Regions from separate parts of the Streptomyces sp. NPDC006624 genome, predicted to be linked through region 3. Evidence: riboswitches for the same ligand, from Rfam matches in the RefSeq annotation. Region 3 holds a riboswitch; each other region holds the start of a gene.

Region 1 (3,268 bases), on a different contig from region 3:
GACCTGTGACGTGCCCGGCGACCGCCTACCGGAAGGCGGGCCGCTCCGGATCCAGGACGGCCATGCCCTCCGCGGGAGAGGACGCCTGGGCGAAATGCCGCCGCGGGATGCGCCCGGCCCGGTACGCCAGCCGGCCCGCCTCCACGGCGTGCCGCATCGCGTCGGCCATCAGCACCGGCTCCTGCGCCCGCGTCACCGCCGAGGCGAGCATCACCCCCGCGCACCCCAGCTCCATCGCCAGCGCCGCGTCCGACGCCGTCCCGGCCCCCGCGTCCAGGATCACCGGCACGCGCGCGTGCTCGACGATCAGCTGGAAGTTGTGCGGGTTGCGGATGCCGAGCCCCGAGCCGATCGGCGAGCCCAGCGGCATGATCGCCGCGCAGCCGGCGTCCTCCAGCTTCCGCGCCAGCACCGGGTCGTCGTTGGTGTACGGCAGGACCGTGAAACCGTCGTCCACCAGCGTCTCGGCCGCGTCCAGCAGCTCGATCGGATCCGGCAGCAGCGTGCGCTCGTCGGCGATGACCTCCAGCTTGATCAGGTCCGTGCCGAGCGCCTCGCGCGCGAGGCGGGCGGTCAGGACGGCCTCGCCGGCGGTGAAGCAGCCCGCCGTGTTGGGCAGCACCCGGATGCCGAGCCGGTCGAGGACCGACAGCACCGAGCCGTGCACGGAGGCGTCCACGCGGCGCATCGCGACCGTCGTCAGCTCCGTGCCGGAGGCCACCAGCGACCGTTCCAGCACGTCGAGGCTGGGTGCCCCGCCCGTACCCATGATCAGGCGGGACGTGAAGGACGTGCCACCGAGGACAAACGGATCGTCGGCCATGGTCAGCCTCCTTGGACGGCGGTGAGGACTTCCACGCGGTCCCCTTCGGACAGGGGCGTGGCGGGCCACTGCGCGCGCGGGACGACGGTTTCGTTGAGGGCGGCGGCCACCCCGGAGGGCGAGGCGGTGAGCGACCTCACGACGGTGTCGAGAGCGGTGCCGGGCCGGACGTCCCGGGGCTCCCCGTTGACGGAGATGTTCATACGGGCTGCTCCGTGAGTGCGGTGGCGCCGAAGCGCCGCGGGGTGAAGGGCCGGGCCTCCTCGGGCAGTTCGCCCGTGACCAGGGCGTGCGCCAGGGCGTCGCCGGTGACCGGCGTGAGCAGGACGCCGTTGCGGTAGTGCCCGGTGGCCAGCAGCAGGCCGTCCAGATCGGTCGGGCCGAGCAGCGGGGCGTTGTCCGGGGAGCCGGGCCGCAGTCCGGCCCGGGTCTCGGTGAGCGGCAGCTCGGTGATGCCCGGGACCAGCTCGTGCGCGTCGCGCAGCAGCTCGTAGACGCCGCCGGCGGTCACGGTGGTGTCCCAGCCCAGTTCCTCGGTGGTCGCCCCGATCACCAGCTCGCCGCTCTCGCGCGGCACCAGGTAGACGTGGCTGCCGCGCACCACCGCGCGCACGGTCCGGCTCAGGAACGGCCCGTGCCGCCGCGGCATGGTCAGCCGCACGACCTGCCCCTTCACCGGCCGCACGGGCGGCAGCACCTCCTGAGGGACGCCCGCGAGCCTGCCGCTCAGGCTGCCCCCGGCCAGCACGACGCGTCCGGCGGCCAGCTCGGTCCCGGCGCTCGTGACGGCGCCCGTGGCCCGGTCCCGTACGACGGTGAGCCGCTCCGCCCACTCCCGGTGGACCACCACGCCCGCCCGCTCGCACGCCTCGACCAGGGCCGTGGCCAGCCGCCGCGGGTCGATCTGGTGGTCGCCGTCGACCCGCAGCCCGCCGCGCACGCCGGGCGCGAGCATCGGCTCAAGACGGCGGCACTCCCGCCCCGACAGCCACTGCGACTCCAGCCCCGACTGCTGCTGCAGCGCGTGCAGTTCACGCAGATGGGCCCGGTCGTCGGCGTCCAGGGCCACGGCGAGCGTGCCGCAGCGGCGGTAGCCGAGGTCGCGGCCGGTCAGCTCCGCCAGCTCCGCGGCGAAGTCCGGGTAGCGGCGGGCGGAGGCCAGATTCAGACCGAGCAGGGTCTGCTCGCCGTAGTGCAGTTCCGTGACGGCGGCCAGCATCCCGGCCGCCACCTGGGCGGCGCCGCCGCCCGGCTCCGGGTCCAGCACGGCCGTTGCGAGCCCGCGCTGCGCGGCCCGCCAGGCCGTGACCAGGCCGATGATCCCGCCCCCGATGACGAGGACGTCTGAGGTCGGCGTACGCGACATGGGCGTCCAGCCCCTCCCTTCGCCGGCATGACCCGGATCAGGTTCGTACGGTCGGAGGCCGCCAGCCTCCCTCTCAGCCCGGTGCGTCCGGGCTCCCGCGAGTGCTCTACGTTGGCCACCCTAGCCCGCCCCGGTACACCGCAGTAAGGGAGCCTCGCCCATGGCCCGATCGCTCGACGGTCTCGTCCTCGCCCCGGTCGCCGACCAGGCCCCGGGCCAGGTCGGGACCCGCACCCGGTTCGCCTACCACGAGCAGGACGGGCGGATCTGGGCCGACTACGCGGGCGGTGACGTCGTACGCGGGCATCTGGTGGGTATCCGGGAAGGTGACAGGCTGGATTTCCGGTACGTCCAGCTCAAGCGGGACGGGTCCACCTCCTCGGGGCACTGCGTGTCGACGGTCGTGGAGCTGCCCGACGGGCGGGTGCGGCTGGAGGAGACCTGGGAGTGGGAGTCCCAGCAGGGCAGCGGGACGAGCATTGTGGAGCAGGTCACGGCGCACGAGCACTGACTGACGGAGTGTCAGTTGTCTATGGTGATCAGGTGAGCGAGCAGACGCAGGAACCAGGGTCCTCCGCGCCGCGGCGCGTGGTCGTGGCGGGCGCGGGCATGGCCGGGGTGCAGACCGCGGTCGCCCTGCGCGAACGGGGCTTCGCCGGCGACGTGGTCCTGATCGGCGCCGAGTCCCACCAGCCCTACGACCGGCCGCCGTTGTCCAAGGCCGTCCTGCTCGGCAAGTCCGAGGGCTCCGCCTTCGACGTCGACTTCGCGGCCCTCGGCATCGAACTGCGGCTGGGCAGCGAGGTGCTGGGCCTGCGCCCCGGCGACCACGAGCTGGACACCCGCGACGGGCCCGTGCCCTACGACGTCCTGGTCGCCGCCACCGGGGCCGAGCCGGTCCGGCTGCCCGGCTCCGAGGACATGCCGGGCGTGCACCTGCTGCGCACCCTGGACGACGCCCAGCGGCTGCGGCCGGTGCTCGCCGCGCAGGGCGGCATCGTGGTCGTCGGGGCGGGCTGGATCGGCGCGGAGTTCGCCACGGCCGCCCGGGAGGCGGGCTGCGCGGTGACCGTCGTGGA
Region 2 (3,268 bases), on a different contig from region 3:
GTCGAGAAGGTGGGTCCGCCGAGGATCTGGACGACGCCGAAGGAGGTGAAGGTGAACAGGAAGACCATGAGCGCGGCGGCGGCCACGGCAGGGGCGAGGGCCGGCAGGGTCACCTGCCGCCACGCCCTCAGCGGTGAGGCGCCGAGCATCCGCGCGGCCTCCTCCTGCCGCGGGTCGAGCTGCGCCCACAGGCCGCCGACCGTCCGGACGACGACCGCGTAGTTGAAGAAGACGTGCGCGAGCAGGATCGCCCAGACGGTGGTGTCCAGCCGTACGCCCCACAGCTCGTCGAGCAGCCCGCCGCGCCCGACCAGCGCCAGGAACGCCGTACCGACGACGACCGTCGGCAGCACGAACGGCACGGTCACCACCGCCCGCAGCACCTGCTTGCCCCGGAAGTCGAAGCGCGCGAACACGTACGCGCCGGGGAGCGCGATCAGCAGCGTGAGCGCGGTGGAGACGAGCGCCTGCCAGGTGGTGAACCACAGGACGTGCCGGACGCCGGACTGCGCCAGCACCTCCCCCAGCCGCCCGAGCTGCCACGCCCCGTCGGTCTTCAGCCCGCGCGCGACGATCGCGGCGACGGGGTAGGCGAAGAAGACCGCGAAGAACGCGACGGGCACGGCCAGCAGGCCGAACCGCGCCGCCGCGCCCCGCGCCCGGCCGGTCACTTGAGTACGAGCGACGTCCACGACTTGACCCACTCGTCCCGGTGCTCGGCGATCCTCGCCGGGGCCATGGTCTCGGGATCCTTCGCCTGCGGCCCGTACGTCACGAACTCCGGCGGCACCTGTGCGCCCTCGCGCACGGGGTAGACGAACATGTTGAGCGGCATGTCGTTCTGGAACTTCTCGCTGATCAGGAAGTCGAGGAGCGCCTTGCCGCCCTCGCTGTTCTTCGCGTTGCTCAGCAGCCCGGCGTACTCGACCTGCCGGAAGCAGGTGCCCTCGGCGACCCCGGTCGGGGCCGCGCTCGGCTTCGGGTCGGCGAAGACGACCTCGGCGGGCGGTGAGGAGGCGTACGACACGACGAGCGGCCGGTCGCCCTTGGCCTTCTTCCCGGCGGCCGAACCGGAGAACTCCTCGTTGTAGGCCTGCTCCCAGCCGTCGACGACCTTCACGCCGTTGGCCTTGAGCTTCTTCCAGTAGCCCTGCCAGCCGTCGTCGCCGTACCGCGCGGCGGTGCCGAGCAGGAAGCCGAGGCCGGGCGAGGACGAGGAGGCGTTCTCCGTGACGAGCAGGTTCCTGTACGCGGGCTTGACGAGGTCGTCGAAGCTCTTCGGCGGCTCGAGATCCCGGTCGGCGAAGTACTTCTTGTCGTAGTTGACGCAGATGTCGCCGGTGTCGACGGGCGTGACCCGGTGCTTGTCCTGGTCGGCCCGGTACTCGGCCTTGATCCGCTCCGAGCCCTTCGCCTCGTACGGCTGGAACAGGCCGTTGTCGAGGGCGCGGGAGAGCAGGGTGTTGTCGACGCCGAAGAGGACGTCGCCCTGCGGGTTGTCCTTGGTGAGGATGGCCTTGTTCACGGCCTGCCCGGCGTCGCCGTCCTTGAGGACGTCGACCTGGTAGCCGGACTGCTTCTCGAAGGCCGCGATGACGTCCTCGGACGCGGCCCACGAGTCGTGGCTGACGAGCGTGACGGTCTTGGAGCCGCCGGATTCCTGGCCGCTGCCGGACGAGCCGCACGCGGCGAGCGTGCCGGCCAGACCGAGCCCGGCGACCGCCGCCGTCAGCCGCGTTCTGTTGATGCTCACTTCATTCCTCCTGGGGTGACCAGGAGAAGACGCGGCCCCGCCCGGGACTTTCCGTGGTCCCGGGCAGGGCGCAACAGCTCGAGTGGTGACCGATCTCCCTACCCAGAATGACCTGGGCCAGGTTCGGAGGGTCTGCGGCCGTGTGCCGCACTCTCAGCGCTGTGGCGCTCCCCTGTCGGAATATGCAGATGTTCTTACGCCGGTCAGACTACCGTTCGGTGGCCGCGAGCTGACCACACGCCCCGTCGATCTCCTGACCACGGGTGTCCCGGATCGTCACCGGCACACCATGGGCGGCGATGGCCTCGACGAACGCCTTCTCGTCCTCGGGCCGGGAGGCGGTCCACTTCGAGCCGGGCGTCGGGTTCAGCGGGATGAGGTTGACGTGCACGGGCCTGCCCTTGAGCAGCCGCCCGAGCCGGTCACCGCGCCACGCCTGGTCGTTGATGTCGCGGATCAGCGCGTACTCGATCGACAGCCGCCGTCCGGACCTGGCGCTGTACTCGAAGCCGGCGTCGAGCACCTCGCGCACCTTCCACCGCGTGTTCACCGGGACGAGGGTGTCGCGCAGCTCGTCGTCGGGGGCGTGCAGCGAGATGGCGAGACGGCACTTGAAGCCCTCGTCTGAGAACCGGTGGATGGCCGGGACGAGCCCGACCGTCGAGACGGTGATCCCGCGCTGCGAGAGCCCCAGCCCGTCGGGCTCGGGGTCGGTGAGCCGCCGGATGGCGCCGACGACCCGGTTGTAGTTCGCCAGCGGCTCGCCCATGCCCATGAACACGATGTTGCTGAGCCGCGCGGGACCGCCGGGGACCTCCCCGTCCCTGAGGGCCCGCATCCCGTCCACGATCTGGTGCACGATCTCGGCGGTGGACAGGTTCCGGTCCAGTCCCGCCTGCCCGGTCGCGCAGAACGGGCAGTTCATCCCGCACCCGGCCTGCGAGCTGATGCACATGGTCACCCGGTCCGGGTAGCGCATCAGCACGGACTCCACGAGCGTCCCGTCGAACAGGCGCCACAGCGTCTTGCGCGTGGTGCCCTGGTCGGTCGACAGATGCCGCACGACGGTCATCAGCTCGGGCAGCAGCGCCTCCTGCAGCCGGCCGCGCGACTGGGCGGGGATGTCCGTCCACTGCTCCGGATCGTGCGCGTACCGCGCGAAGTAGTGCTGCGACAGCTGCTTGGCGCGAAACGGCTTCTCCCCGACCGCGGCAACGGCCTCCTTGCGCTCGGCAGGAGTGAGATCGGCGAGATGCCGCGGCGGCTTCTTGGCTCCGCGGGGGGCGACGAATGTGAGTTCTCCGGGCTTAGGCATGGCCGTACCAGTGTCGCAGATCGATTCAGGTGACCCGCGGCCCCGGCCGGCGGAACCCCTGAGGTACGCCCCGCCTACTTCCCCGCAGCCTCCAGCCGGTCCTTGAGGAGCCGCTCGTTGCGCGGGAGTTCCTTGCGGATCTGCGGGCGTACGACGAGGGGGACGAGGACCTTGCCCATGCCGTGGCCCTCGAAGTCGAT
Region 3 (3,268 bases):
GCGGCGCCGATGCCGGAGGTGATGTGGTCGTACGCCGGAGCGACGTCCGTGGTCAGCGGGCCGAGCGTATAGAACGGGGCTTCATCGCAGATCTCCTGCTGAAGGTCGATGTTCTCCTTGATCTTGTGCATCGGGACGTGGCCCGGGCCCTCGATCATGGTCTGTACGTGGAAACGCTTCGCGATCCGGTTGAGTTCCCCGAGCGTCCTCAACTCGGCGAACTGCGCCTCGTCGTTGGCGTCCGCGATCGACCCGGGCCGCAGACCGTCGCCGAGGGAATACGTGACGTCGTACGCGGCGAGGATCTCGCAGAGCTCCTCGAAGTTCTCGTACAGGAACGACTCCTTGTGGTGCGCGAGGCACCAGGCGGCCATGATCGAGCCGCCGCGGGAGACGATGCCGGTCTTGCGGTTGGCGGTGAGCGGCACGTACGCCAGGCGCACCCCGGCATGGACCGTCATGTAGTCCACGCCCTGCTCGGCCTGTTCGATGACGGTGTCCTTGTAGATCTCCCAGGTCAGCTCCTCGGCCCGGCCGTCGACCTTCTCCAGGGCCTGGTAGAGCGGCACCGTTCCGATGGGGACGGGGGAGTTGCGCAGGACCCACTCGCGCGTGGTGTGGATGTTGCGGCCGGTGGACAGATCCATGACCGTGTCGGCGCCCCAGCGGGTCGCCCAGGTCATCTTCTCGACCTCCTCCTCGATGGAGGACGTCACGGCCGAGTTGCCGATGTTGGCGTTGACCTTCACCAGGAACCGCTTGCCGATGATCATCGGCTCGATCTCGGGGTGGTTGACGTTGGCCGGGAGCACCGCCCGGCCCGCCGCGATCTCGTCGCGGACCACCTCGGGCGCCACGTTCTCCCGGAGGGCCACGTACTCCATCTCGGGCGTGATCTCGCCGCGGCGGGCGTACGCGAGCTGGGTGACGGCCTTGCCGTCCCGGCTGCGGCGCGGCTGGCGCGGCCGTCCGGGGAAGACGGCGTCGAGGTTGCGCAGGCCGCCCCGGGGCGCGGTGTGCTTGATGCCGTCGTCCTCGGGACGGACGGGACGGCCCGCGTACTCCTCGGTGTCACCGCGGGCGATGATCCAGTTCTCGCGCAGCGGCGGCAGGCCCCTGCGCACGTCGGTCTCGACGAGTGGATCGGTGTACGGGCCGGAGGTGTCGTACAGCGTGACCGACTGCCCGTTGGTGAGGTGCACCTGGCGGACCGGCACCCGCAGGTCGGGGCGGGTGCCCTCGACGTATGCCTTGTGCCAGCCGATGGACTTCCCGGCCTCCTCGGACTGGGTGTCCTGAACGGAGGCAGGCGTGCGTACGTCCTTGTTGGTCATGAGACCTACTCCCTACGCCGGCATTACCCGGTAACAGGTTCGGCGGTCGACGCAGCGGTATCCGTCTGCCGACGTTCCGTGTGAAACATCACTCGACTTCGGTGATGTTTCATGTGAAACATCGCTGGGACGGAGGTCAGCGCCCTCTCAGCCCGGTGCTCCGAGCTCCCGCGTGTACAAAAGGTGCCTCCACGCTAGCGGCAATCTTGGCGCGGTGAACAGAGGGCCCCCGTCGTTCTTGCGATGATCGGTCGGTGACCACGACGAACCGACCTCCGTACCCACCGCCCGAACCGCCCCGCGGATCCGGCGCCGGAAACGGCAACGGCCCCGGAGGCGGCCCTGATGCCGCGGCCGGGGGCGGGCACTCGCCTGCCCGGGGGCAGCGGTCCGTGCCCGGTGCGCGTTTCGGCACCGGCCCTGAGCGTGGCTCCGGTGCTTCCGGCGGGTACTCCTCGGGTCCCACCAGTGGCTACGGACCCGGCGGCGGCCAGGGAGCCGGGCCGGGAGACGGTCACGGTGCCGGTCCGGCCGGTGGACAGGGCTACGGCCCCGGGGCCAGGCACGGTGGTGGTCCTGTGGGCAGACAGGGTCCCGGGGACGCGCACGGCGCCGGCCCCGGGCCCGGGCGGGGTCCCGGGGGCGGACAGGGGCACGGCGACGACGTCCACGGGCACGGCTCGGTTGTCGGGCCGGGACACGGGCACGGCTCCGGTGACGGGCCAGGACACGGACACGGCCCCGGTGACGGGCCAGGACACGGACACGGCCCCGGTGACGGGCCAGGACACGGACACGGCCCCGGTGACGGGCCAGGGCACGGCCGCGGCGGTGACGGACATGGTCATGGCGGCGGTGACGGACACGGTCCCGGCCCGGGGGGCCCCTCGCCCGGCGGCGGCCACGGGCACTCGCACAGTCACAGCCACGGTCCGGCGGCCCCCGTCTCCACGCACCTGCGCAAGGTGATCGCGGCGATCCTGATTCCCTTCGCCGCCGCGGTCCTGGTCGGTCTCGCCGTGCTGTGGCCGGGCGGTGCCCCGCCGCACGAGCGCACGGGCGTCGGATTCGACCGGCAGACCCAGCAAGCCACGGTCACCAAGGTCGTGGAGGTGAGCTGTCAGGAGGCCGGCGCCCAGGGCGTCCCGCCGACCGGTGACACCTCCACCGCCGAGGGGTCCTCCGCGGTGCAGCAGGAGAACGGCGACTGCAAGCGGGCCACGATCCGGATCGACAGCGGCAAGGACAAGGGCCGTACGTTCACCGAGATCGTCCAGCCCGACCAGTCCCGCCAGCTGCACGAGGGCCAGGAGGTCGTGGTCGCCTACGAGCCCTCCGCGCCCAAGGAACTGCAGTACTCGGTCACCGACGTCAACCGCCGTCTGCCTCTGACGGTGCTGGCCGGCATCTTCGCGCTCGCCGTCGTGGCGGTCGGACGGCTGCGTGGGCTGATGGCGCTGATCTCCCTGGCCATCAGCTTCCTGCTGCTGAACTTCTTCATCCTGCCCGCGATCCTGCAGGGCTCGAATCCGCTGGTCGTGGCGGTGGTGGGCGCGAGCGCCATCATGCTCATCGCCCTGTACATGTGTCACGGCCTGTCCGCCAGAACCTCCGTGGCGGTACTGGGCACCCTCATCTCGCTGTTGCTGATCGGCCTGCTCGGCTCGGTGTTCATCGACTGGGCCGCGCTCACCGGCAACACCGACGACAACACCGGTCTGATCCACGGCCTGTACCCGACGATCGACATGAGCGGTCTGCTGCTCGCCGGCATCATCATCGGCTCGCTCGGTGTCCTCGACGACGTCACGGTCACGCAGACGTCGGCGGTCTGGGAGCTGCACGAGGCCAACCCGTCGATGGGCTGGCGCGGGCTCTACCGGGCGGGCATCCGGATCGGCCGCGACCACATCGCCTCGGTCGTCAACACGCTC

What was found. A riboswitch is a leader RNA that binds a small molecule or an ion and turns the genes downstream of it on or off. The one in region 3 is predicted to bind thiamine pyrophosphate.
Region 1: it holds a riboswitch for thiamine pyrophosphate, as region 3 does, so the genes downstream of both, thiO (glycine oxidase ThiO) here and thiC (phosphomethylpyrimidine synthase ThiC) in region 3, are expected to answer to the same signal.
Region 2: it holds a riboswitch for thiamine pyrophosphate, as region 3 does, so the genes downstream of both, ABZY20_RS18785 (thiamine ABC transporter substrate-binding protein) here and thiC (phosphomethylpyrimidine synthase ThiC) in region 3, are expected to answer to the same signal.

What each region holds. Positions count from the first base shown of each region.
Region 1 is NZ_JBEXOM010000001.1:388,123-391,390, forward strand. It holds gene ABZY20_RS01765 (thiazole synthase) at 26-823, opposite strand; gene thiS (sulfur carrier protein ThiS) at 826-1,026, opposite strand; gene thiO (glycine oxidase ThiO) at 1,023-2,189, opposite strand; TPP riboswitch at 2,187-2,298, opposite strand; gene ABZY20_RS01780 (hypothetical protein) at 2,350-2,700, shown strand; gene ABZY20_RS01785 (FAD-dependent oxidoreductase) at 2,733-3,268, shown strand, end outside.
Region 2 is NZ_JBEXOM010000009.1:119,360-122,627, forward strand. It holds gene ABZY20_RS18780 (iron ABC transporter permease) at 1-692, opposite strand, end outside; gene ABZY20_RS18785 (thiamine ABC transporter substrate-binding protein) at 668-1,753, opposite strand; TPP riboswitch at 1,831-1,937, opposite strand; gene rlmN (23S rRNA (adenine(2503)-C(2))-methyltransferase RlmN) at 1,962-3,068, opposite strand; gene ABZY20_RS18795 (SRPBCC family protein) at 3,143-3,268, opposite strand, start outside.
Region 3 is NZ_JBEXOM010000007.1:165,785-169,052, reverse strand. It holds gene thiC (phosphomethylpyrimidine synthase ThiC) at 1-1,334, opposite strand, end outside; TPP riboswitch at 1,327-1,516, opposite strand; gene ABZY20_RS15975 (YibE/F family protein) at 2,300-3,268, shown strand, end outside.